Regions from separate parts of the Acidisoma sp. C75 genome, predicted to be linked through region 2. Evidence: riboswitches for the same ligand, from Rfam matches in the RefSeq annotation. Region 2 holds a riboswitch; the other holds the start of a gene.
What was found. Region 2 has a riboswitch for thiamine pyrophosphate ahead of thiC (phosphomethylpyrimidine synthase ThiC). Riboswitches for the same ligand answer to the same signal wherever they lie in the genome.

Region 1: another riboswitch for thiamine pyrophosphate. It lies ahead of ACYQ7X_RS10560 (FAD-dependent oxidoreductase); the one in region 2 lies ahead of thiC (phosphomethylpyrimidine synthase ThiC).

The regions. Positions count from the first base shown of each region.
Region 1 covers NZ_BAAFHD010000007.1:16,790-28,076, reverse strand. Annotated here, with positions in the region: gene moaC (cyclic pyranopterin monophosphate synthase MoaC) at 1-138, opposite strand, end outside; gene trpC (indole-3-glycerol phosphate synthase TrpC) at 150-980, opposite strand; gene trpD (anthranilate phosphoribosyltransferase) at 977-2,023, opposite strand; gene ACYQ7X_RS10595 (anthranilate synthase component II) at 2,067-2,663, opposite strand; gene msrB (peptide-methionine (R)-S-oxide reductase MsrB) at 2,814-3,221, shown strand; gene ACYQ7X_RS10585 (mismatch-specific DNA-glycosylase) at 3,208-3,795, opposite strand; gene ACYQ7X_RS10580 (hypothetical protein) at 4,002-4,217, opposite strand; gene ACYQ7X_RS10575 (thiamine phosphate synthase) at 4,320-4,934, opposite strand; gene ACYQ7X_RS10570 (thiazole synthase) at 4,931-5,722, opposite strand; gene thiS (sulfur carrier protein ThiS) at 5,727-5,924, opposite strand; gene ACYQ7X_RS10560 (FAD-dependent oxidoreductase) at 5,921-6,916, opposite strand; TPP riboswitch at 6,984-7,108, opposite strand; gene ACYQ7X_RS10555 (sulfotransferase domain-containing protein) at 7,156-7,983, opposite strand; gene ACYQ7X_RS10550 (hypothetical protein) at 8,002-8,298, opposite strand; gene ACYQ7X_RS10545 (ImuA family protein) at 8,525-9,316, shown strand; gene ACYQ7X_RS10540 (Y-family DNA polymerase) at 9,228-10,772, shown strand; gene ACYQ7X_RS10535 (DUF805 domain-containing protein) at 10,857-11,287, opposite strand, start outside.
Region 2 covers NZ_BAAFHD010000001.1:341,740-353,026, reverse strand. Annotated here, with positions in the region: gene thiC (phosphomethylpyrimidine synthase ThiC) at 45-1,931, opposite strand; TPP riboswitch at 1,978-2,101, opposite strand; gene hutU (urocanate hydratase) at 2,260-3,957, opposite strand; gene hutH (histidine ammonia-lyase) at 3,954-5,504, opposite strand; gene hutI (imidazolonepropionase) at 5,494-6,690, opposite strand; gene ACYQ7X_RS01555 (PAS domain-containing protein) at 6,817-9,282, opposite strand; gene ACYQ7X_RS01550 (sugar porter family MFS transporter) at 9,429-10,823, opposite strand; gene ACYQ7X_RS01545 (mechanosensitive ion channel family protein) at 10,975-11,287, opposite strand, start outside.

The DNA of each region.
Region 1 (11,287 bases), on a different contig from region 2:
CAGAGCGAGGGTCTCGGGCAGCATGCGGATGCGGGCGGCGGCCGTCGCCTCGCGCATCGTCTCGGGCTTGGCCGAGACATCCACCATCGCGGCCCGCCCGGCCTCGTCGAAATGGGTGAGCACGCCGGGCTTGGTCATCGGCGCCGGCCTCAGGCAGCGTCGGTTTCGGGCTTGCGCTCGGCACCGATGAGATCGCGCACCGCCTGCGCCACATCCGGCTGGCGGAGCAGGCTTTCACCCACGAGGTAGCATTGCAGCCCGGCCTCGACGAGGCGCCGCACATCGGCCGCATCGCGGATGCCGCTTTCCGAGATCAGGAAGCGATCGGGCGGCACCTGCGGCGCCAGATCCAGCGATGTCTGAATGTCGATGTTCAAGGTCTTGAGATTGCGATTATTAATCCCGATCAGCGGCGTCTGCAGGCCGAGTGCGCGGCCAAGCTCCGTCTCGTCATGCACCTCGGCCAGCACGTCCATATCGAGGGCGCGGGCAAGGGCTTCGAGTTCCCGCGCCTGGTCGTCAGAGAGCGCCGCCATGATGAGCAGGATGCAATCCGCCCCCATCGCCCGGCTCTCGTACACCTGCCACGGGTCGAGGATGAAATCCTTCCGCAGCACGGGCGCCGGAACGGCGGCCCGCACCGCCATCAGATGCTCGGGCTCGCCCAGGAAGTATTTGCGGTTGGTCAGCACCGAAATGCAGGTCGCCCCGCCCGCCAGATAGGCCGAGGCGATCGCCGAGGGGTTGAAATCCTCCCGGATCAGGCCGCCCGAGGGCGAGGCCTTCTTCACCTCGGCGATGAGCGCGACATGATGCAGATTGACGTGATCCATCAGCGTCCGCGCGAAGCCGCGCGGCGGGGTCTGGGCCGCGATCTTCTGCTTCAGCGTCTCCACCGGCAGGTCCTGCCGGCGGCGGGCCACATCCTCCCGGATATCGTTGCAAATCTGGACGAGAACGTCTTCGTTGTGAGAGCTCATGCCACCGTCGCTGCTTCAGACATCTTGCCGGGCTCCGCAGTCGCGCGCTGCAACGCCGCCAGTGCCGCCGCCGCCCGCCCCTCATCAATCGCCAATCGCGCCGCGGCGACCCCCTCGGCGAGGCTGCCAGCCGCGCCGGCAACCACGAGCGCGCCCGCCGCGTTCAACACGACCGTATCCCGATATGCGCCTTCTTCGCCATCCAGCAAGCGCCGCAGGGCCACCGCATTGGCCGCGGCGTCGCCACCGCGGATGGCGGAGAGCGGCGCCTCCCGCAGGCCGAGCTCCGCCGGATGCAGGCTCCGCTCCTCCACTTGGCCCCGATCGAGCACGGCGATGTGATTGACCCCGGCGAGGGTCAGCTCGTCGAGCCCCTGGCCATGCACGATCCAGGCGCGCTCCGAGCCGAGAGCGCCCAGCGCCTCGGCCACCGGCCGCAGCCAGCTTCGCGCATAGACGCCGGTGAACTGCCGCCGCACCCGCGCCGGATTGGCGAGCGGGCCGAGCAGGTTGAAGAGCGTGCGGGTGCCAAGCTCGGCCCGCACCGGGGCCGCGTGGCGCAGCGCCGGGTGGTGGTTGGGCGCGAAGAGGAAGACGCAGCCGGTTTCCGCCAGCACCTGCTCCAGCCGCGCCGGTGGCAAAGTGGTGCCGATGCCGAGATGTTCGAGCACGTCGGCCGCACCCGATTTCGAGCTGAGTGCGCGATTGCCGTGCTTGGCGACCGGCACCCCGCAGCCGGCCACCACGAAGGCGACGGCGGTGGAGATATTCAGCGTTCCCTGCTCATCCCCGCCGGTGCCGCAGACGTCGATCGCCCCGTCGGGCGCGGCGATCGCGATCATGCGGGAGCGGAGGGCGCGGACGGCGCCCACCATCTCGGCCACCGTCTCGCCCCGCACCCGCAGCGCCATGAGCAGCCCGGCCATCTGCGCATGGGTCGCGTCGCCGGTCATCATCTCGCCGAAGGCGGCTTCCGATTCGGCCTCGCTGAGGCTCTCCCCACGCGCCAGGCGCGCGAGCAGGGGGCGGATCACGGCGCTCATACGCTCTGCCTGCTGCTCCCTTTGGCCGGCGGCGCGGCGGCGCTCAGGCAGCGCGCGCGGGGCTGTTCCGCCCGCGGACGATTTCGAGGAAATTGCCGAGGATCTTGTGCCCGTGCTCGCTCGCGATGCTTTCGGGGTGAAACTGCACGCCGAAAATCGGCAGGCTGCGGTGGCGGAGACCCATGATGAGCCCGTCCTCGGTGAAGGCCGTGGGCAGCAGCACTTCCGGCAGGCTTGCCCGCTCGACCACGAGGCTGTGGTAGCGCGTCGCCTTGAAAGGCGAGGGGAGGCCGGCGAAAATATCCGAGCCGCCATGGCTGACCGGGCTCACCTTGCCATGCATCGGCTCCGGCGCGCGGATCACCCGGCCGCCGAAGGCCTGACCGATCGCCTGATGGCCGAGGCAGACGCCGAAGATCGGCACCCGGCCCGCCGCCGCCGCGATCAGATCGAGGCAGATCCCAGCCTCATTCGGCGTGCAGGGGCCGGGCGAGAGCACAATCGCCTCCGGCGCCTTCGCCATCGCCGCCTCCGCGGAAAGTTGATCGTTCCGCCACACCTGGCATTCCGCCCCGAGATCGCCCAGGAACTGCACCAGGTTGAAGGTGAAACTATCGTAATTGTCGATGAGGAGGATCATGTCATTATGATGCGCCGAGCGACCCCGAAGGGTCAATCGGAGGCAGCGCGGGGGCTGGGTTGAGAGCGGCCCGCGATGCGGGGTTCGGCGGGCGAGGCTTGGGGCAGCCCTGCCGGCAACCCATGGATGTGGCAGAGGAGACGGACGATTATGGATGCGGCTGCGAAAAGCTTTCCGGTGACGATGAGCGATGCCGAATGGCGCGCGAAGCTGACGCCGGAGCAATACCAGGTGTTGCGCCAGCACGGCACGGAGCGGCCGGGCACCTGCGCGCTTCTGGTGGAAAAGCGGCAGGGCACCTTCGAATGCGCGGGCTGCGGCAATCCGCTCTTCAAAAGCGGCACCAAGTTCGAAAGCGGCACCGGCTGGCCGAGCTTCGACGAGCCTTTGCCCGGCGCTGTGGAAACGGAAGAGGATCGCAGCTACGGCATGGTCCGCACCGAGGTGCATTGCGCCCGCTGCGGCGGCCATCTCGGCCATGTCTTTCCGGACGGCCCGCCGCCGAGCTTTCAGCGCTACTGCATGAACGGCGTGGCGATGAACTTCATCCCGAATTGAAGGGCGCCGCGGCCTTCGTCGCAGCATCGGCCGGAGCCGCTGCGCGCGCCCCCCGCAGGCGCCGCACCCGCGCTGCCATCGCGGCCCAGGGGCGCGCATCCCACGCCCGGCAGGCGAGGCCTGAGGTCGAGGGGAGAACCATGATCGGCGGCAGGCCTTCGATCGGCGGCTGTTCGCCATAGGCGATGCGGCCGGTGGGGCGGCCGAGAAATTCGGCCGCCGCCCGCTTGCTGTTGAAGGCGAGCAGAGCGGGCCGGTACTGCCACATCGCCTCCGCCAGCCGCGCCGGCAGGAAGCCATGGCGGGGCAGTTCCTCATCCTGCCCGGCAAATCCTTTGCAGACATCCGTGAGCCCGATGCCGAGCGCGAGCAGGCTTGGGTATTCCATCGGCGCGAACAGGCGGGGGGTGAGCCCGATCTCCGCCAGGATCGGCCAGAAGCGGTTGCCGGGCCCGGCGTAATAAGCGCGCCGCGCGGCAGAGACGGCGCCCGGGGCAGTGCCGCAGATGACGAGATCCAGCCCCTCGGCGAGGAGATCGGGGAGGATATCCGCCTCGGGCCTCGCGGCGGGCATGGCGTCGGGGGCGTCTGAGGGCGCGGCCGCGCGCGGAAGCGCGGAGCGGCGATCGGAAGGGCCGGGCATCGGGCCATTCTAGCCGGGCCGCCGCGCCCGGTCACGCCCCGGTCACATCCCCGCGCCTGGCGCTTGGCCTCGGCTGATCGCCGCCAACCTTGGCTTGGCCAGGAGGCGCGGGGGGAGACGAGACGCCGCCCCGCCGGTCAGCCCCCGCTGCCGCGGGGCTTGAGCGTGCCCGGATCCTCGATATCGAGCCCACGGGCGGCAAGGTTGAGGCGGGCGGCCTCGGCCTCCGCCTCATCCTGGGTCATCACCCGGGCGGAGACCATGCGCGCCCCCTGGAAGACGCCGAACCAGATCTCCCCCGGCTCTTGGCCGGCGGGCGCGGCGCGGTAGGCTTCGCCTATCTCATCGCTCATCGCCGTCACGCTCCTCTGTTGTTCTGGGTGCCCCTCAAGGCTCCCGGCCCGGGAGGTGGGGGTGAAGAGGGCGGAAAACCAGGGGGCGAGGGGCCATCCGCTTCAGCCCCGCCGCGATGCGGTCGCCGCCAGCCAGGCGCCGAGCCGCGCTTCAGGATCGGGGTGGCGCAGCACATCCGTCACCACCGCGGCGCAATCCGCGCCCGCTTCCAGGACTGCGCGGCCTCGCTCGGGCGTCAGGCCGCCGATCGCGACCAGCGGCAGATCGCCAAGCCGCTCCTTCCACTCCCGAACCCGATCGAGGCCCTGGGGCGCCCAGGGCATCTGCTTGAGGATGGTCGGAAACACCGGGCCGAGCGCCACGTAATCGGGGGCGGCGGTGAGCGCGCGGTCCAACTCCTCCGGGCTATGCGTGCTCAAACCCAGCCGCAGGCCGTGGCGGCGAATGGCCGGCAGATCGGCCTCCGCCAGATCCTCCTGGCCGAGATGGACGAAATCGCACCCTTCCTCGATCGCGATTTGCCAATGATCGTTGATGACGAGCGTCGCCCCGGCGGCGGCGCAAAGCCCGCGCGCGGCGCGGATCGCCGCCCGCAGCGCCGGCTCCGGCTGCTCCTTGATGCGAAGCTGCACGAGACGCAGGCCGAGCGGCAGCAGCCGCTCGATCCAGCCCGGCTCGTCCACGATCAGATAGAAGGGATCGAGCCGCGGCCTCATTGGAAGGCGAGCCCGAGGACCGGGGTGGAAGGGGCGGCGAGATCGCGCACCGGCATGGGATCGGCCTCATAGGCCTGGCGGCCGGCACGGATGGCGCCGGCGAAGGCTTCCGCCATCAGCGCCGGATCGCCCGCGCGGGCGACGGCGGTATTGAGCAGCACGCCGTCGAAGCCGAGTTCCATCGCCTGGGCCGCATGGGAGGGCAGGCCGATGCCGGCATCGACGATCAGCGGCACTTGCGGAAAGCGGGCGCGCATCGCCCGCAGCCCGTAGAGGTTGTTCAGCCCCCGCGCGGTGCCGATCGGCGCGCCCCAGGGCATCAGCACCTGGCAGCCGGCATCGAGCAGCCGTTCCCCCACCACGAGGTCTTCCGTCGTATAGGGAAAGACCGCGAAACCATCGGCGGCCAGGATGCGCGCGGCCTCCACCAGGCCAAAGACATCGGGCTGCAGATTGTCCTGATGGCCGATTACCTCGAGCTTGATCCAGTCGGTCTCGAAAACCTCACGCGCCATCTGCGCGGTGGTCACGGCCTCCTTCACCGAATGGCAGCCGGCGGTATTGGGCAGCACGCGCAGGCCGAGGCCGCGGATGAGGGACCAGAAGGCCTGGCCCTCTCGCGCCGCCCCCGATTCCCGCCGCAGCGAGACGGTGACGATCTCGGCGCCCGAGCGGCGCACCGCCTCCGCCATGATGGCGGGCGAGGGGTAGAGCGCGGTGCCGAGCAGCAGGCGGGAGGCGAGCGGCACGCCGTAGACCTGAAGCGGCGCCGGTATCGGGAGCGGCATGGCCTCAGCCTCCCCGCATGGGGGCGAGGATCTCCACCCGGTCGCCGGCGCGAAGCGCGAGGCCTGCGCGCATCCGCGCCGGCGCGAACTCGCCGTTGAGCGCGGTCGCGACCGCAGCATCGGCCAAGCCGAGCTCGTCGATGAGGGCGGCGAGGTTATCGGCCGAGACCTCTCTTTCCTCGTTGTTGACGTGGATTTTCATGCGGCGATCTCCGGGTCGAGCGTGCCGGTGGCGAAATAGGCGGCGGCCCGCCGGGCGAGGGCGGGGGCGAGGAGGAAGCCGTGGCGGAAGAGGCCGTTGGCGGCGAGGCTCCGCCGCCCGAAGGGGCGGAGGCGGGGCAGATTGTCCGGAAAGGCCGGCCTGGCATCGGCGCCGAGCTCGATGATCTCGGCCTCCGCGAAGGCCGGGTGCAGGGCATAGGCGGCGTTGAGGAGTTCCACCACCGAACGCGCCGTCACCCGGCCGCGCTCGCCGCTTTCCAGCATGGTCGCGCCGAGCATGAAGACGCCGTCCCCCCGCGGCACGACATAGAGGGGAAAGCGCGGATGGACGAGCCGCACCGGCCGGCTGAGGGAAAGGCCGGGGCAGCGGAGGATGAGCATTTCGCCCTTCACCCCGCGCAGATCGGCAAGCCTGTCCCGCGCCGCGAGGCCCCGGCAATCGGCGACCGGGCCGAGGCTCGGATCCTCGGGATCGGCCGCCACCCCGAAGCGGAGGGAGACGGACCGCGCGGCAAGCTCTGCGACGAGCGCGGGGAGGGCGGCGCGCGGATCGAGATGCGCTTCCTCCGGGTAGAACAGGGCTTCGCGGAAACGCCCGGCGAGATCGGGTTCCAGCGCCGCGATGCCGGCCCCGTCCAGGGCTTGCCAGCCTTCGGTGCGGCGGGCGAAGCGGGCGAGATCGGGGGCATCGCGGGAAGGGGCGAGCACCAGGCTGCCCCGCTGCTCGGTGGCCGGAAAGACGCGCGGCCAGAAGGCGAGCGCCTCCGCGCCGAGGCGCTGCACCGCGGGCTCGGCACTTTCGCGCTCGCACCAGGGGGCGAGCATGCCGCCCGCATAGCGGGAGCAGGCATCCTGCGCGAGGGCCGGGCTGCGTTCGAGGATCGTGACGCCGATGCCGGCTTCGGCGAGGGCGAGCGCAGTGGTGAGGCCGAGGACGCCCGCGCCGATCACTGTAACATGCTCCACCCGCATGCGGGCATCTCCGCTCTGAGATCAGGGGCATGGCCGGAAAGGGCGGAGAGCGTGAAACGGCATGCTGTGCGGCCGCTTGTCCCATCCCTTCGCCAGCATGACCTGGATCAGGTTCGAAGGGTCGCCACGCGCGGCGGGAAAACCCGCCGAATGGCCTCTCAGCCCCTTGCCGGGGCTCCCCTTGGATCCCGCTCTGCTATCGCTCTTCGCCGGTTGCGTCAAATCCCCGGCCGCTCGCCTCAGAGATAGCCGAAGCGCCGCATGATGGTGGCGTGGTCCTGCTCGATCCGGGCGGCCTGGGCCGGGCTCAGCACCCTCCGCCACTGCCCGGCCTCGCCGGCGCGGAAGAAGGCGGCACGGGATTGGGGCGGCTTTTCGATGAAGCCGCGCTCGGCCTCCTGGGCGCGCAGCGTGCCAAAATCGCTGAAGCGTACCGCGCGCGCCAAGCGCTCGGGCTCGGGCTCCTGCCCCATGAAGCGGATGAGCGCGCCGAAACCGGCGTGAGGATCGGCCAGCAGATCCTCGTAGCGCATCACATGCAGCGTGGGGTGGGGGCGATGGGTCCAGAAATGCACATGCGCGGACCAGGTGGCGAGGCGGACATAGACGGTATCATCCGTCCCGCCGGTCGCCGCTTCAGGATCCGCCATGAAGGCGATGGTGCGATCGAGCGAGAGGCCGAGGTGATGGCTGAAGGAGACGGCGACATCGCGCGGATCGCGCAGGATGTAGATGCAGCCCGCCGTCACTGCGCGGGTGATGGTCTGCTCGCCCGCCACCACGAGCAGCGCGCTATGCGTCTTGACGAGGGAGATCCCCGGCCGCGCTTCGGCCATGGCGCGATGCACGAGCGGGCGCAGGCGCTGGACATCGGCGATGCTGTATTGCGAGGCGGGGCGCGGATCGAACGGCGCGAAGCGCGCGGCCGCGCTTTCCCCCGTCGTCACGGCCATCAGGTCGTTGATGTCCTGGGGTTCGGCGGCATCGCGGATGTAGTTCTGCAGGAAGGCCCGCACCCAGGTATTGCCCGATTTGGGGTAGGAGGCGATCCATAGCAGCTGGCCCATACCGGGCAGGCTCCGGCGTCAGGCGCGGCGGGTCAAGGCGTCGTAGATATCGACGATTTCGAGCGCGACGCGGCCAAGCTCGAAATCCCACCAGCGTTCCAGCAGCACATCCGGCTTATGGTGGGGGGCGAGTTCCTCGCGGATCGTCACGAAACGCTCCCAGAGATCGGGCCAGGGCATGTCCTCGGCGGTCAGCATCAGCAGGTCCGGCACCAGGGCCTCGCGCAGGCGCACCTTCATCGGGCCGGTATGGGAGGCGAGGATGCGGGTGGCCTTGAGGAATTTCTCGCGGGTTGCGTGTGCCGTGCTCGTCACCGTCTGCTCCCGTCTCTCTCGCGCTTTCCGGCCCTGGGGAAGGATCGTCTTTGCCCGGGGCAAAGTAAGCGGTTTGTAACCAGGCGCACCAGAGCGGGAGGCTGAACCCAGCCGTGACGGCGGAAGCGGCCTCGCCGATTCGTCGCTTCACAGAAGCGCCCGGCCATGCCTATGTTCCCCTCATGTTCTCTTTATGTTCACTCTCTTTGCTGCGCCCTTGGGAGTTATGAGCGAGATTCTTCAAAACCTTACGCGGCTTCGTGGCACGATCGCCGGGTTGGAGCGCGGCAGCAGCCAGAAAGCGCCGGGCGCTGTCCTGCCCTTCGGCCTCGGCATAGTGGATCGCCACCTGCCGGGCGGGGGGCTGAGGCTCGGCGGCTTGCACGAACTGGCCGATCAGGGCGCCGGCCAGCCCTATGGCAGCGCCGCCGCGCTGATGGTGGCGGGCATTCTGGCGCGGCTACCCGGCCCGGTTCTGTGGATCAGCGAGCGGGAGGATCTCTTTCCCCCCGGCCTTGCCGCCGCCGGCCTGCATCCCGATCGGGTTCTGCATGTGCGCGCGCCGCGGGCGGTGCCGCTGGTGATGGAAGAGGGGCTGCGCCATGGCGGTGCCGCCGGCATCGTGGGCGAGGTCGGAACATGGCTGCGCCCCACCGCCGCCCGGCGCCTGCAACTGGCGGCGGAAACCGCAGGCTTCCCCGCCTTCACCCTCTGCCGGCCGCCGGGGCCGGCGGCCCGGCCTGACGCGGCCCGGCCGCATGCTGCACCGCCGATCCCCGCGCTCACGCGGTGGCGCATCACCCGCCTTCCCTCAGGCCCGCCTGTGGCGGCAGTGCCGGAGATCGCGGGCCTCGCCCCCGCGCTCTGGCAGGTCGATCTCATCCGCTGCCGGGGGGCGGAGGCTGCATCCTGGATTGTGGAGGCTTGCGATGAGACGGGTCATCTCCGTCTTCCTGCCGCTCTGGCCGACCGAGCGGTGGCGCCGGCAGCAGGCGGCGGCCGGCGTCTGCTTGCCTGAGGGGGCGCCGCTCGTCACCCGCCTGCATGATGGCCGACGGCTGGCCGTGGGGGCGGCCGATGCGGCCGCGCGCGCGCTCGGCATCCGCCCCGGCCAGCCGCTCGCCGAAGCGCAGGCGATGCATCCGGGCCTTTGCGTCGTCGATGCCGAACCGGCGGCCGATGCCACGGGCTTGCGGGATCTCGCCCTCTGGTGCCGGCGCTACGCCCCGCTCACGGCGGCCGATCCGCCGGACGGGGTGCGGATCGACAGTTCCGGCGCCGATCATCTGCTGGGCGGGGAGGCCGCCCTGCTGGCCGATCTCCGCACACGCCTCGCGGCGGCAGGCATCACCAGCCGGCTGGCGATTGCCGATACGCCGGGGGCGGCCTGGGCGCTCGCCCGCTACCATCCTGGCGCGGCGGAGGGGCTGCTCTGCCCGCCGGGTGGGGTGGCGGTGGCGCTCGCCCCCCTGCCGGTTGCCGCCTTGCGCATTCCGGGCGAGACCGCGCGGCTGCTCACCCTGCTCGGCCTCGTCAGCATCGGCGATCTCATGGCCTTGCCCCGCGCGGCGCTCGCCCAGCGCTTCGGGGCGGCGCTGCTGCGCCAGATCGACGCTGCCCAAGGCACGCTCTTCGAACCGCTGGAGCCGCTGCCGCCCGCGAGCCTCCTCCGCCAGCGCCTCGCCTTCACGGAACCTTTGATGACGGCGCCAGCCCTGGAGCGGGCCATCACCCGCCTTGCCCGCGCGGTTTCGGAGGCGCTGGCCCGGCGCGGGGAGGGGGCGCGGCGGCTCGATCTCGTCTGCGAACGGGTGGATCACGGCCTGCAGGTCATCGCCCTCGGCACCGCCCGCCCGGTGCAGGAGGCACAGGCCCTCGCACGGCTTCTCACCCAAAGGATCGAGACGATCGAGCCCGGCCACGGGGTGGAGGCGATGACGCTCTGGGTGCCGCTCGCCGAGCGGATGGCGGCCGAGCAGATGGCCGCCGCGCTGGGCGAGCCGCGGCCCCTGGCGCGGGAACTCGCGGCCCTCGCCCCGTTGATCGACCGGCTGGCCGCGCGCTTCGGCGCCGATTGCGTCTATCGCCTCACCCCGGTCGCGAGCGCGGTGCCGGAACGCGCCGTGCGGCGGACCGATCCGCTCGCCCCGCCGGGGGGTGAAACCTGGCCCGCGCATCTGCCGCGGCCAGTGCGCCTTCTCAGCCCGCCGCAGCCGGTCCAGGCGCTCGCCATGCTGCCCGACCAGCCGCCCGCCGCCTTCACCTGGGGGCGGGTGCGCCACCGCATCCGCCGGGCGGACGGGCCCGAGCGGATCTTCGGCGAGTGGTGGCGCCGCCCCGGTGAGGAACAGGCCGTGCGGGATTATTGGGCAGTGGAGGATGAAGCCGGCGATCGCTTCTGGCTCTACCGCAGCGGTGACGGCGAAAGGCCGGAGACGGGCAATCTCGCCTGGTTCCTGCACGGGGTGTTCTGAGCGCGCCCTTCGTTGCGCGATCAGAGCACCTCATGCCGGAAAGGCAACCTTACCCGCCTGGCTTATGCTTATGCCAGTTGGTGCTTATGCCAACTGGCCGTTTTCCGGCCCGAAGCGGTTATCCCCCCGCGTGCCGCGCGTGCAGAACCAGACGAAGACGATGATCCAACCCACCAGAGGCACGAGGTTCAGCAGCTGCCACCAGCCGGAACGATCGATATCATGCAGCCGCCGCGCGCCCACGGCGATCGTCGGCAGAAGGAGGGCGAGCGAGACGAGATCGCCCAGGATTCCGATCGCGTGTTCATGCAGCGCGGCCGCCACCACCGAGAAGGCCACATCCACCAGGATGGTGAAGAGCGCGAACCACCAGTATTCGGCCCGCGGCGCGCGGCCCTGGAAATCGGCATATTTGCGCAAGCATATCGTAATCGCGCTGCCGAAGGTGCGCGGAATACCGTCGCCCGGCCCTGCCGCGCCGAAGCTGCCCTGCGGCGCCCCGCAATGCGGGCAGG
Region 2 (11,287 bases):
CGTGGATGCCCGTGACGAGCACGGGCAAGACGCGTGCTTCCCTATCAGTCGGACTGGCTCTCAACCTCCGCGCCTGTCGCACCCGCTATCGCGCAGTCGCCGCCCTCATCGCCCTCATCGCCCTCCGGTAGCGCGGGGATATAGAGCGCCTGCCCGCTCTCCCGGAAGCTCGCGCTCATCTCGCGCAGCCCATCCTGGCGGCGCGCTTCCTCGCGGATATCGTGGCTGATCTTCATCGAACAGAATTTCGGCCCGCACATGGAACAGAAATGCGCCGTCTTGTGCGCCTCCTTGGGCAGCGTCGCGTCGTGAAAGGCCCGAGCGGTCTCAGGATCCAGCCCCAGGTTGAACTGATCCTCCCAGCGGAATTCGAACCGCGCGCGGGAGATCGCATCGTCGCGCAGCCTTGCCGCCGGATGCCCCTTGGCGAGGTCCGCCGCATGCGCCGCGAGCTTGTAGGTGATCACGCCGGTTTTCACATCTTCCCGCTCCGGCAGGCCAAGATGCTCCTTCGGCGTCACGTAGCAGAGCATCGCCGTGCCGTACCAGCCGATCATCGCGGCGCCGATCGCCGAGGTGATATGGTCGTAGCCCGGCGCGATATCCGTCGTCAGCGGGCCGAGGGTATAGAAGGGCGCCTCGCCGCAGGTCTCCAGCTGCTTCTCCATATTTGCCTTGATCTTGTGCATCGGCACATGGCCCGGCCCTTCGACCATGACCTGGCAACCCTTGCCCCAGGCGACGCGCGTCAGCTCGCCCAGCGTCTCGAGTTCGGCGAACTGCGCCGCATCGTTCGCATCGGCGTTCGAGCCGGGGCGCAGACCGTCGCCGAGCGAGAAGGAGACATCGTAGCGGCGCATGATGTCGCAAATATCGCCGAAGCGTTCGTAGAGGAAACTCTCGCGGTGATGGCTGAGGCACCACTGCGCCATGATCGAGCCGCCGCGTGAGACGATGCCCGTCACCCGCCGCGCGGTCAGCGGAATATGGGCGAGCCGCACGCCGGCATGGATGGTGAAGTAATCAACCCCCTGCTCCGCCTGCTCGATGAGGGTATCGCGGAATACCTCCCAGTCGAGCTTGGCCGCGTCGCCCCGCACCTTCTCAAGCGCCTGATAGATCGGCACGGTGCCGATCGGCACCGGGGAATTGCGCAGGATCCAGTCCCGGATATTGTGGATGTTGCGGCCGGTTGAGAGATCCATCACCGTATCCGCGCCCCAGCGGATCGCCCAGACGAGCTTCTCCACCTCCTCGGAGACGGAGGACGTGACTGCGGAATTGCCGATATTGGCGTTGATCTTGACGAGGAAATTACGCCCGATCACCATCGGCTCAAGCTCGGGGTGGTTGATGTTGGCGGGCAGGATGGCGCGGCCGGCGGCGATCTCGGCGCGCACGAACTCCGCCGTCACCATCTCGGGGATATGGGCGCCGAAGCTCTCGCCATCCTCGATGCGCGCGCCGGCGCCTTCGGCAGCCGCCACCCGGCCGAGATTTTCCCGATGCGCGGCGAAGATCATCTCCTCGGTGATGATGCCGGCGCGGGCGAATTCATACTGCGTCACCGGCCGCCCCGCCGCGCCGATGAGCACGCGGTGCGCCGCCGGGCAAGGCTGCACCAGCACATCGCCGCTCGCGAAGCCGTTATCCTCCGGCCGCACCGGACGCGCCTCGGCCGCGGCGAGGCCACGGCCGGCAAGCCAGGGCGCGCGCAGCCGGGGCAAGCCTTCATCGAGGGCGATGCGCGCCTGCGCATCGGTATAGGGGCCCGAGGTATCGTAGAGCATGAAGGCAGGCTCGCGCGCCGTCTCGTGCAGATCGACGGCGCGGAACGGCACCCGCACGCCGGCGAGGCCGGGCGGGGCGGAATAGACCTTGCGGGAGCCGGGAATGGCGCCCGTGGTGACATGCGCTGGTTTCGTCGTCATCATCGCAACCCCTTTCTGCCTCGAAGCTTCGGAGAAGGGGCGAATGATCTTCGCAATTGCCCGTCCCTCCGCCGGTGTTAACCGGATCAGGTTCAAAGGGTCCGCCCCGGTGGGCGCTTGGCCCATGGGAAACGTCTCAGCTCTCTCTCAGAGCACCCCTCGGTGCGGGCAAGGCACCATGAAGGCGGGCCGCCTGTCAAGCCGCAGCGGCCGAGGCCGCTGGCGGGCATGGGATTTGCCGGAAGAGGACGGGGCCGCGGCGTCAGCCCCCGCCTCCTGTGGGGAAATCGGCGGGTCAGGCCGCCCCGGCCGCCGGGCGGCGCGGGCGCTACAGCCTTAGGATGCGCGGCAGCCGGAGGCCATGTTCCTTTGCGCAGGCAATCGCATCCTCGTATCCGGCATCGGCATGGCGCCACACGCCCGATGCCGGGTCGTTCCACAGCACGCGTTCGAGCCGCGCCGCCGCCTCCGGGGTGCCATCGGCACAGATCACCACCCCGGCATGCTGGGAGAAGCCCATGCCGACGCCGCCGCCATGATGCAGCGAAACCCAGGTGGCGCCCGATGCCGTATTGACCAGCGCATTGAGCAAAGGCCAGTCGGAGACGGCGTCCGATCCGTCACGCATCGCCTCCGTCTCGCGATTGGGGGAGGCTACGGACCCGCTGTCGAGATGATCGCGGCCGATGACGATGGGGGCTTTCAGCTCCCCGCTCGCCACCATTTCGTTGAAGCGGAGGCCGGCGCGGTGCCGGTCCCCCAGCCCGATCCAGCAGATGCGCGCGGGCAGGCCCTGGAAGGCGATGCGGGCGCGCGCCATATCCAGCCAGCGGTGCAGATGCGCGTTCTCGGGGAACAGCTCCTTCATCGCCTGGTCGGTCTTGTAGATATCCTCGGCATCGCCCGAAAGCGCCACCCAGCGGAAGGGCCCGATGCCGCGGCAGAAGAGCGGGCGGATATAGGCGGGCACGAAGCCCGGAAAGGCGAAAGCCTCGGCGAGGCCCTCATCTTTTGCCACCTGGCGGATATTGTTGCCGTAATCGAGCGTCGGCACCCCCGCCTGCCAGAAGCCAACCATCGCTTCGACATGCGCACGCATCGAAGCGCGTGCCGCCGCCTCCACTTCCCGCGGCGTCGTCTCCTGCCGCGCGCGCCATTCGGCCAGGCTCCAGCCGAGCGGCAGGTAGCCGTGCAGCGGATCATGGGCGGAAGTTTGATCGGTCACAATGTCCGGCCGCCCGTTGGGCAGCGGCTCGCCCGCGCGCATGCGCCGCAGGATCTCGGGGAAGATCTCCGCCGCATTGCCGATGAGGGCGACGGATTTCGCCTCGCCCGCCGCGGTCCATTGCGCGATCATCGCCAGCGCCTCGTCCAGCGTCTGGGCCTTCGCATCGCAATAGCGCGTGCGGATGCGGAAATCGGCGCGCGTCTCGTCACATTCGACGGCGAGGCAGCAGGCGCCGGCCATCACGGCGGCGAGCGGCTGCGCGCCCCCCATGCCGCCCAAGCCCGCGGTGAGGATCCATTTGCCGGTGAGGCTGCCGCCGTAATGCTGGCGCCCGGCCTCGGCAAAGGTCTCGTAGGTGCCCTGCACGATGCCTTGCGTGCCGATATAGATCCAGGAACCCGCCGTCATCTGGCCGTACATCATGAGGCCGCGGCGGTCGAGCTCGTTGAAATGCTGCCAGTTCGCCCAGGCCGGCACGAGGTTCGAATTGGCGATCAGCACGCGCGGGGCATCGCGATGGGTGCGGATGATGGCGATCGGCTTGCCCGATTGCACCACCAGCGTCTCATCCGCTTCGAGCTCCTTGAGGCTCGCGCAGATGGCGTCGAAATCCTCCCAGCTGCGCGCGGCCCTGCCGATACCGCCATAGACCACGAGCTCGTGCGGGTTTTCCGCCACCTCCGGATGCAGGTTGTTCATCAGCATGCGCAAGGGCGCCTCGGTCTGCCAGCTCTTGGCGTTGAGCGTGGTGCCGGTGGGCGGAAAGACATCGCGGATATTGTGGCGCGAATTGGTCATGGCACGCTCCCTTCTGCAAAGACCGGCGGCAGCGCGATGCCGGCCGCCTCCACCAAAGCGCCGGAGGCGACGAGCGCGGAGGCCGCCGCGAGATCGGGCGCCATGTAGCGATCCTCCACCAGCTCCGCCACCTCCCGGCGCAGCCGGCCGATCGCCCGGCTGAGCGGCGGCGCGGTTTCCAGCGGGCGCCGCAGCGCGATTCCTTGCGCCCCCGTCATCGCCTCGATGCCGATGATGTCGAACAGGTTCTGCGTCATCGGCAGCAGCCGGCGGGCGCCGTGGCAGGCCATCGAGACGTGGTCTTCCTGATTGGCCGAGGTCGGCGTCGAATCGATCGAGGCCGGGTGCGCCAGCTGCTTGTTCTCGCTCATCAGCGCGGCCGAGGTCACTTCCGCAATCATCATGCCGGAATTGAGGCCGGGCTTCGGCGTCAGGAAGCCCGGCAGGCCGAAGCTCATCGCCGGGTCCACCAGCATGGCGATGCGGCGCTGGGCGATGGCGCCAATCTCGGCGACCGCGAGCGCGATCTGGTCGGCCGCGAGCGCCACCGGCTCGGCATGGAAATTCCCGCCCGAGACGACATCGCCGTTCGAGAGCACGAGCGGATTGTCGGTCGCCGCATTGGCCTCGATTTCGAGGGTGCGCGCCGCCTGGCGCAGCACGTCGAGGCAGGCGCCGCTGACCTGCGGGTGGCAGCGCAGGCAATAGGGGTCTTGCACCCGCTCGTCATTGTCGAGATGGCTTTGCCGGATGCCCGAACCCTCGAGCAGGGCGCAGAGCGCCGCCGCCACCTCGATCTGCCCGCGATGGCCGCGCAGCGCATGGATTTCCGGGGCGAAGGGCGCGGTCGATCCCATCGCCGCATCGGTGGAAAGCGCGCCCGTCACCAGCGAGGCGGCGAAAGCCCGCCCGGCGCGGAACAGGCCGGTGAGCGCCAGCGCGGTCGAGACCTGCGTGCCGTTGATGAGCGCGAGCCCTTCCTTGGCGGAGAGCGCGACGGGGCTGAGGCCGGCGCGCCGCAGCGCCTCCCCGCCGGGCAGCCGCACGCCCTGATAGGTCGCCTCGCCCTCGCCGATCATCACCGCCGTCATATGCGCAAGCGGCGCGAGATCGCCCGAAGCGCCGACCGATCCCTTCTCCGGGATCATCGGCAGCACGCCCTCCGCCAGCATCGCTTCCATGAGCGTGACGATCGCGAGCCGAACGCCCGAGGCGCCGCGCCCGAGCGAGAGGAGCTTGAGGATCATGACGAGCCGCGTCACCTCCGGGCTCAGCGGCTCGCCCACCCCGCAGCAATGCGACAGGATGAGGTTGCGTTGCAGCTGCGCCACGTCCGCCGCCTCGATGCGGATCGAGGCGAGCTTGCCGAAGCCCGTATTGATGCCATAGACCGCCGCCTCGCCGGCCGCGACCTCGGCAATCCGCGCCGCACTCCGCGCCATCGCCGCATGCGCCGCCGGCGCCAGCGCGACCGCCCCTTCCCGCCCGAAGAGGCGCGCGAGATCGGCGAGCGTCACCGCCCCGGGCGTCAGGATCTCAGGCGTCATCGGTCACTCCTTGAAAGACGCGCGCATGCAGCGGGTTGAGGCCGATGCGGCCGACCAGCTGGGCGATGCTCTCAGCCTCCCAGAGCGCGAAATCGGCCGAAAGCCCGGGCGCGATCCGCCCGGTCTCGCGCTCCAGGCCGAGGGCGCGGGCGGCGTTGATCGTGACACCCTCGAAACACTCGCGCACCGTCATGCGAAACAGCACGGCGGCCATGTTCATCGTCATCAGAAGCGAGGTCATGGGCGAGGTGCCGGGGTTGCAATCGGTCGCGAGTGCCATCGGCACGCCCGCCGCGCGCAGCGCCGCGAGCGGCGGCAGCTGGCTTTCCCGCAGCATGTAGAAAGCGCCGGGCAGCAGCGTCGCGACCGTGCCGGAGGCGGCGAGCGCCGCCACATCCTCGTCATTCGCATATTCGAGGTGATCGACCGAGAGCGCGCCGAAACGCGCGGCGAGCAGGGAGCCGCCGGCGCGCGTCAGCTGTTCAGCATGCAGCTTCACCGGCAGGCCGAGGCGGCGAGCGCAGTCGAAAAGCGGCGCGAGCTCCGCAGGCGAAAAGGCGATGCCTTCGCAAAACCCATCGACCGCATCGACGAGCCCTTCGCCATGGGCGCGGATGAGCCCCTGGATCGCGACGTCCTGGATGTACTCCGCCGCCCGGCCGGCATAATCGGGCGGCAGGGCGTGGGCGGCGAGCCAGGTGGTCACGATCCGCACCCGGCGCAAGGCGCCGAGCCGGCGGGCGGCGCGCAGCATGCGGATCTCGCTCTCGATATCGAGGCCGTAGCCGGATTTGATCTCGACGGTCGAGACGCCTTCAGCCAGCAGCGCGTCGAGCCGGGGCAGGCTGGCGGCCACCAGCCCCTCGACATCGAGCCCCCGCGTCGCCCGCATCGAAGCAGCGATGCCGCCGCCGGCGCGGGCGATCTCGGCATAGCTCACGCCCTCCAGCCGCCGCTCGAACTCGGCCGAACGATCCCCGCCATGGACGAGATGGGTGTGGCAATCGAGGAAGGCGGGGGTAACGAGCCGGCCCGCGCAGTCGATCACCCGGTCCCCGGTTCCGGCAAGGCCCTGGCCCAACGCCAGGATGCGGCCGCCCTGCACCAGGATATCCGCGGCCTCGGGCTCGGTGCCGGCGCCGCCCGCTACCACCCGGCCATTGATCCAGACCTGCCGCTCGGCCATCGCCGCCGCCTCCGGGAACCCGAAAAAAGGGGCGGCACGCCATGCGCCGCCGCGGAATAAGTATAGACAAATACCCGGCAAGGAAAGCCGTTTCGCGCCGGGCGCGGCGCAGGCCGGCCTGCGCAATCAGCCCTCGGCGCGGCCCGCCTTGCTCTCCTGCAGCATCCGCTCCACCCGGCGGACGAGATCGTCCACCCCGAAGGGCTTGGTCAGCACCTCCATCCCCGGCTCGATATGGCCATGGCTCAGCACCGCATTCTCGGCATAGCCGGTAATGAAGAGGATCGGGAGAGCGGGGCGGGAAACCCGCGCCGCATCGGCCAGCTGGCGGCCGTTCAGCCCGCCCGGCAAGCCGACATCGGTGATGAGCAGGTCGATCCGCGCGCCGCTTTCGAAGATGCGCAGCGCGGCCGGCGCGTCCTCCGCCTCGATACAGGCATAGCCGAGATCGCCCAGCGCATCGGCCACCAGTAGCCGCACCGTCGGCTCGTCATCCACCAGCAGCACGGCTTCGCCGCCCTGGCTTTGCCGCGCCGTCGGGCTCGCCTCCAGGGGATCGCGCTCCTCCGCCTCGCCCAGGTGGCGGGGCAGGTAGATGCTCACCGTCGTCCCCTGCCCCACTTCGGAGAAGAGGTGCACATGGCCGTGGGATTGGCGGGCGAAGCCATAGACCATGGAGAGGCCGAGGCCGGTCCCCTCGCCCATCGGCTTGGTGGTGAAGAAAGGATCGAACACCCGGTCGAGGATCGTCTTTTCGATCCCGGCCCCGGTATCCGTCACGCTGATCGTCACATACTGGCCGCGCAGCATGTTGCGCTCCCGCGCCATGCGCTCGTCGAGCCAGCGGTTCTCCGTCTCGATGATGATGCGCCCGCCATGCGGCATGGCGTCGCGCGCATTGATGCAGAGATTGATGATGGCGTTCTCCAGCTGGTTCGCATCGACCAGCGTGGTCCAGAGCCCGCCGGCGGCGACGGTTTCCACCGTAATCGCCGGGCCCACCGTGCGCTGCACCAGCTCCACGAGATCGCCGAGCAGCTTGTTGACGTTGATCGGCCTGGGCGAGAGCGTCTGCCGCCGCGCGAAGGCCAGCAGCCGGTGGGTCAGCGCCGCCGCGCGCCGCGCCGCGCCCTGGCCGGCGGCGAGGTATTTCTCGACCTCCTGGGCGCGGCCCTGGGCGATGCGAATGCCGATCATCTCGAAGGTGCCGGAGATCCCCGCCAGCAGATTGTTGAAATCATGCGCGAGCCCACCGGTGAGCTGCCCCACCGCCTCCATCTTCTGGGCCTGGCGCAGCGCTTCCTCGGCGAGGCGCAGCCGCTCCTGCTCGGCCAGCCGCTCGGTCACGTCATAGGCGAAGAGATAGGCGGCGATGACCGCCCCCGTCTCGTCGCGCAGCGCGTTGAAATGCTCCTCGTAGAAGCGCGCCGCGCCGCCGCCGCTCGCGGCGAATTCCTCGATGGTGACGTAATCCTCGCCCGCCAGCGCCCGTCCCCAGGCCTTGCTGAGGCGGGCGAGAAGCTCCGGCCGGTCGGCGAGCAGATCGTCCAGCCGCGCGCCCACCTGCGGGCGGACGCCGAAGATGCCCTCGAACTCGCGGATGGCGGCGGTGTTGAGGGCGAGGAAGCAGAGGCTGCGATCCACCACATGCACGAAGGCATTGGCCTTCTCCACGATCTCGGCGAGCAGGCTGCGTTCCGCCAGCGCCGCCTGCACCCGCGCCTCCAGCGTCTCGTTCACCCGGCGCAATTCCGCCTCGGCGCGCCTGCGGTCCGTCACATCCTTGAAGAGCACCGCCACCTGGCAGCGGCAGGGCGGCTCGATGCGGAAGGCCGACACGTCGAGCAGCCGGCCGGTCTTGACCAGCTCCTGCTCGAAATGAACGGGCACGCCAGTTTCGAGCACCGGGCGGTAGCGCGCGATCCAGCGATCGGCTTCCGCCGGAACCATCTCCCTCAGCGTCTGGCCGACGACATTCGGGATGCCGGCGTTCACCGCATAGGCCGGATTGGCCTCGATATGGATGTAGTCACTGAGTGGCCCGTGCGGCCCGTCGAAGAATTCGATGACGCAAAAACCCTCATCCATGCTTTCGAAGAGGGTGCGGTAATGCGCCGCTGTCTCGGCGAGGACTGCGGCCGCCTCGTCCGCCCGCTCGTCGGCCTCCACCTGCAGGATAAGGCCGCAGACGCTGCCCGCCTCCTCCCGCACCGGGGTAAGGCTGAGCGTGACACGGGCGAAGAGATTGCTGAACAGGCCGGCCAGCGGCGGCGCGGCCTGCCGGCAGGCTTCACCGCGCAGCGCGCGGGCGGCAAGCCCGCCGATCCATTCCGCGCTTTCACCGAAGACCTCGGCGAGCGGCCGGCCCGCCACCGGCAGGCCGGCGAGGGCGAGGAAGCGCGCATTCGGCGAAACCGACAATGCCTCCCCCGCCGCCAGCAGCGCCGGGCAGGGCAGATCGGCGACCAGTCGTTCCGCGAGGCGAAGGGCTTGCGAGCCTGCGGGCGGCAGGCCCTCGGGCGGCGCGGCGCCCGCTTCCGGCTGCGGGCCAGGCCAGCCACCCGAAGGTGGCGCTGAGGATCGGAGGCTCATCGGGTCCGTTCTGGCCGGGCTTCTAAGCCTCCCATCTTCGGCGCGGGGCTCGGCCGGTCAAGGGACGAGCCGCGCGCGGCCCCGGACTTGACGCAATCGTCATCGCCCGGCGGCTGCGGCAAGGCTGCCCGCAGCCGCCGCAGGCTTCAGGCGCCGAGATCGCGCAGCCGCTTGCCCGCCATCAGATTGGCTTCGATATGTTCCAGCGTCACGCCCTTCGTTTCGGGCACGTAGAAGATCGTGAAGAGGAAGAACAGCGCGTTGAAGGCGGCGTAGATGCCGAAGGTCAGACCCGAGCCCAGGCCGTGCAGCATGGAAAGGAAGGTCGCGCCGACTACGAAATTCGCCACCCAGTTGGTCAGCGTCGAAGCGGCGATGCCGAAATCCCGCCCCTTGGTCGGCTGCACTTCCGAGCACAGCACCCAGATCAGCGGGCCGGCCGACATGGCGAAGCCGGTGATGAACATCAGCAGCATGACGACCGCGAAGATCTGCAGCCCGAGGGTATGCGTGCCCAGGCTGAGCAGGAAGCCGAGCACACCCATGCCGACGAACATGACGACGAAGCCCGTGAGCAGCACCGGCCGGCGGCCCCAGCGATCGACGAAGCCGATGGCGATGAAGGTCGCCAGCACATTGACGAGGCCGACGATCGCCGTGCCCCAGAGCTGCGCATGGCCCTGGAAGCCGGCGGCGCCGAAGATGCTCGGCGCGTAATACATCACGACGTTGATGCCGGTGAGCTGCTGGATGATCTGCAGCACGATGCCGAGGAAGACCGAGCGGCGGAAGTTCTGGTTGTTGCGGAACAGCGACCAGCCGACCTGCGGGCGCTTGAGCTGCTCCTCGATCTCCCGATATTCGGCATCGGCGCGGTGCTTGGCGCCGCGCAGCGCCATCAGCACCGCCCGCGCCTCATGCCCGCGGCCGCGCATCAGCAGCCAGCGCGGGCTGTTCGGCAGCGTCAGCACGCCGAGCAGGAAGAGCACGCCCGGCACCGCGACGATGCCGAGCATCCAGCGCCAGGCGGACCATTGGGCGAGGATCGCATCCGAGATGAAGGCCGCGAGGATGCCGATGGTGATCATCAGCTGATAGGTCGAGATCATCGAGCCGCGCTTCTCGGGCGGCGAGATCTCCGAAATATAGAGCGGCGCCGTGAAGGAGGCGATGCCGATGGCGAGGCCGAGGATGACGCGGGCGACGATGAGCGAGCCGATCGACCAGGCGAAGGCGCAGAAGATCGAACCGGCGACGAAGAGGATGGCGCCGAGGATGAGCGAGACCTTGCGGCCAAGCCGGAAGGAGAGCACGCCGGCCGAGGCGGCGCCGATCGCCGCGCCCGCCATCATGAAGCTGACGATCAGCTCCTTCTCGGCGTTATTGGCGTGGAATTCCTTGCCGATGAAACCGAGCGCGCCCGAGATCACCCCGATATCGAGCCCGAACATGAGGCCGGCCAAGGCGGCCAGGCCGCCGGTAAAGAAGCTGCGATCCCCCTCGGGTCTCACTGCCGTCACGTGCTGCGCTGATCCGCTCATCTGGATGTTCCCGTGCCAAGGTTCCTCGGGGAAGCGGGCGCGGGCGCCCGGCGTGCCGCCGCACCGCCGAAAGCGCCTTGCGCCGCGATTCTCTGCTGCCTTTAGAGACCAAATGCGCCGCGCGGTCGATCCCCGGCGATCGGCATGATGCCTATCGCGCCTCAGGGCTTGCCGCGGCCGGTGCCACCACCACCCCATCCGGCCGCGGCGCCCAGGCGGCCTCTTCCATCAGGATGCGCGTATGCGGCAGCGCATAGGGGTGCTCGGCCTGCAGGAAGGCGATCATCTTCTCCCGCACCTCGCAGCGCAGATCCCAGGTCTGCGGGGCGGAGCGGGCGCTGACGAGGCAGCGCACCTCGATCACCTGCGCCTTCGCATCGCTCACCTGGAGGTTGACGACCCGCCCGTCGCAGAGCGGGCTCGCGGCGGCGATCTCGCTGAGCTTGTCGCGCAGCGCCTGCACC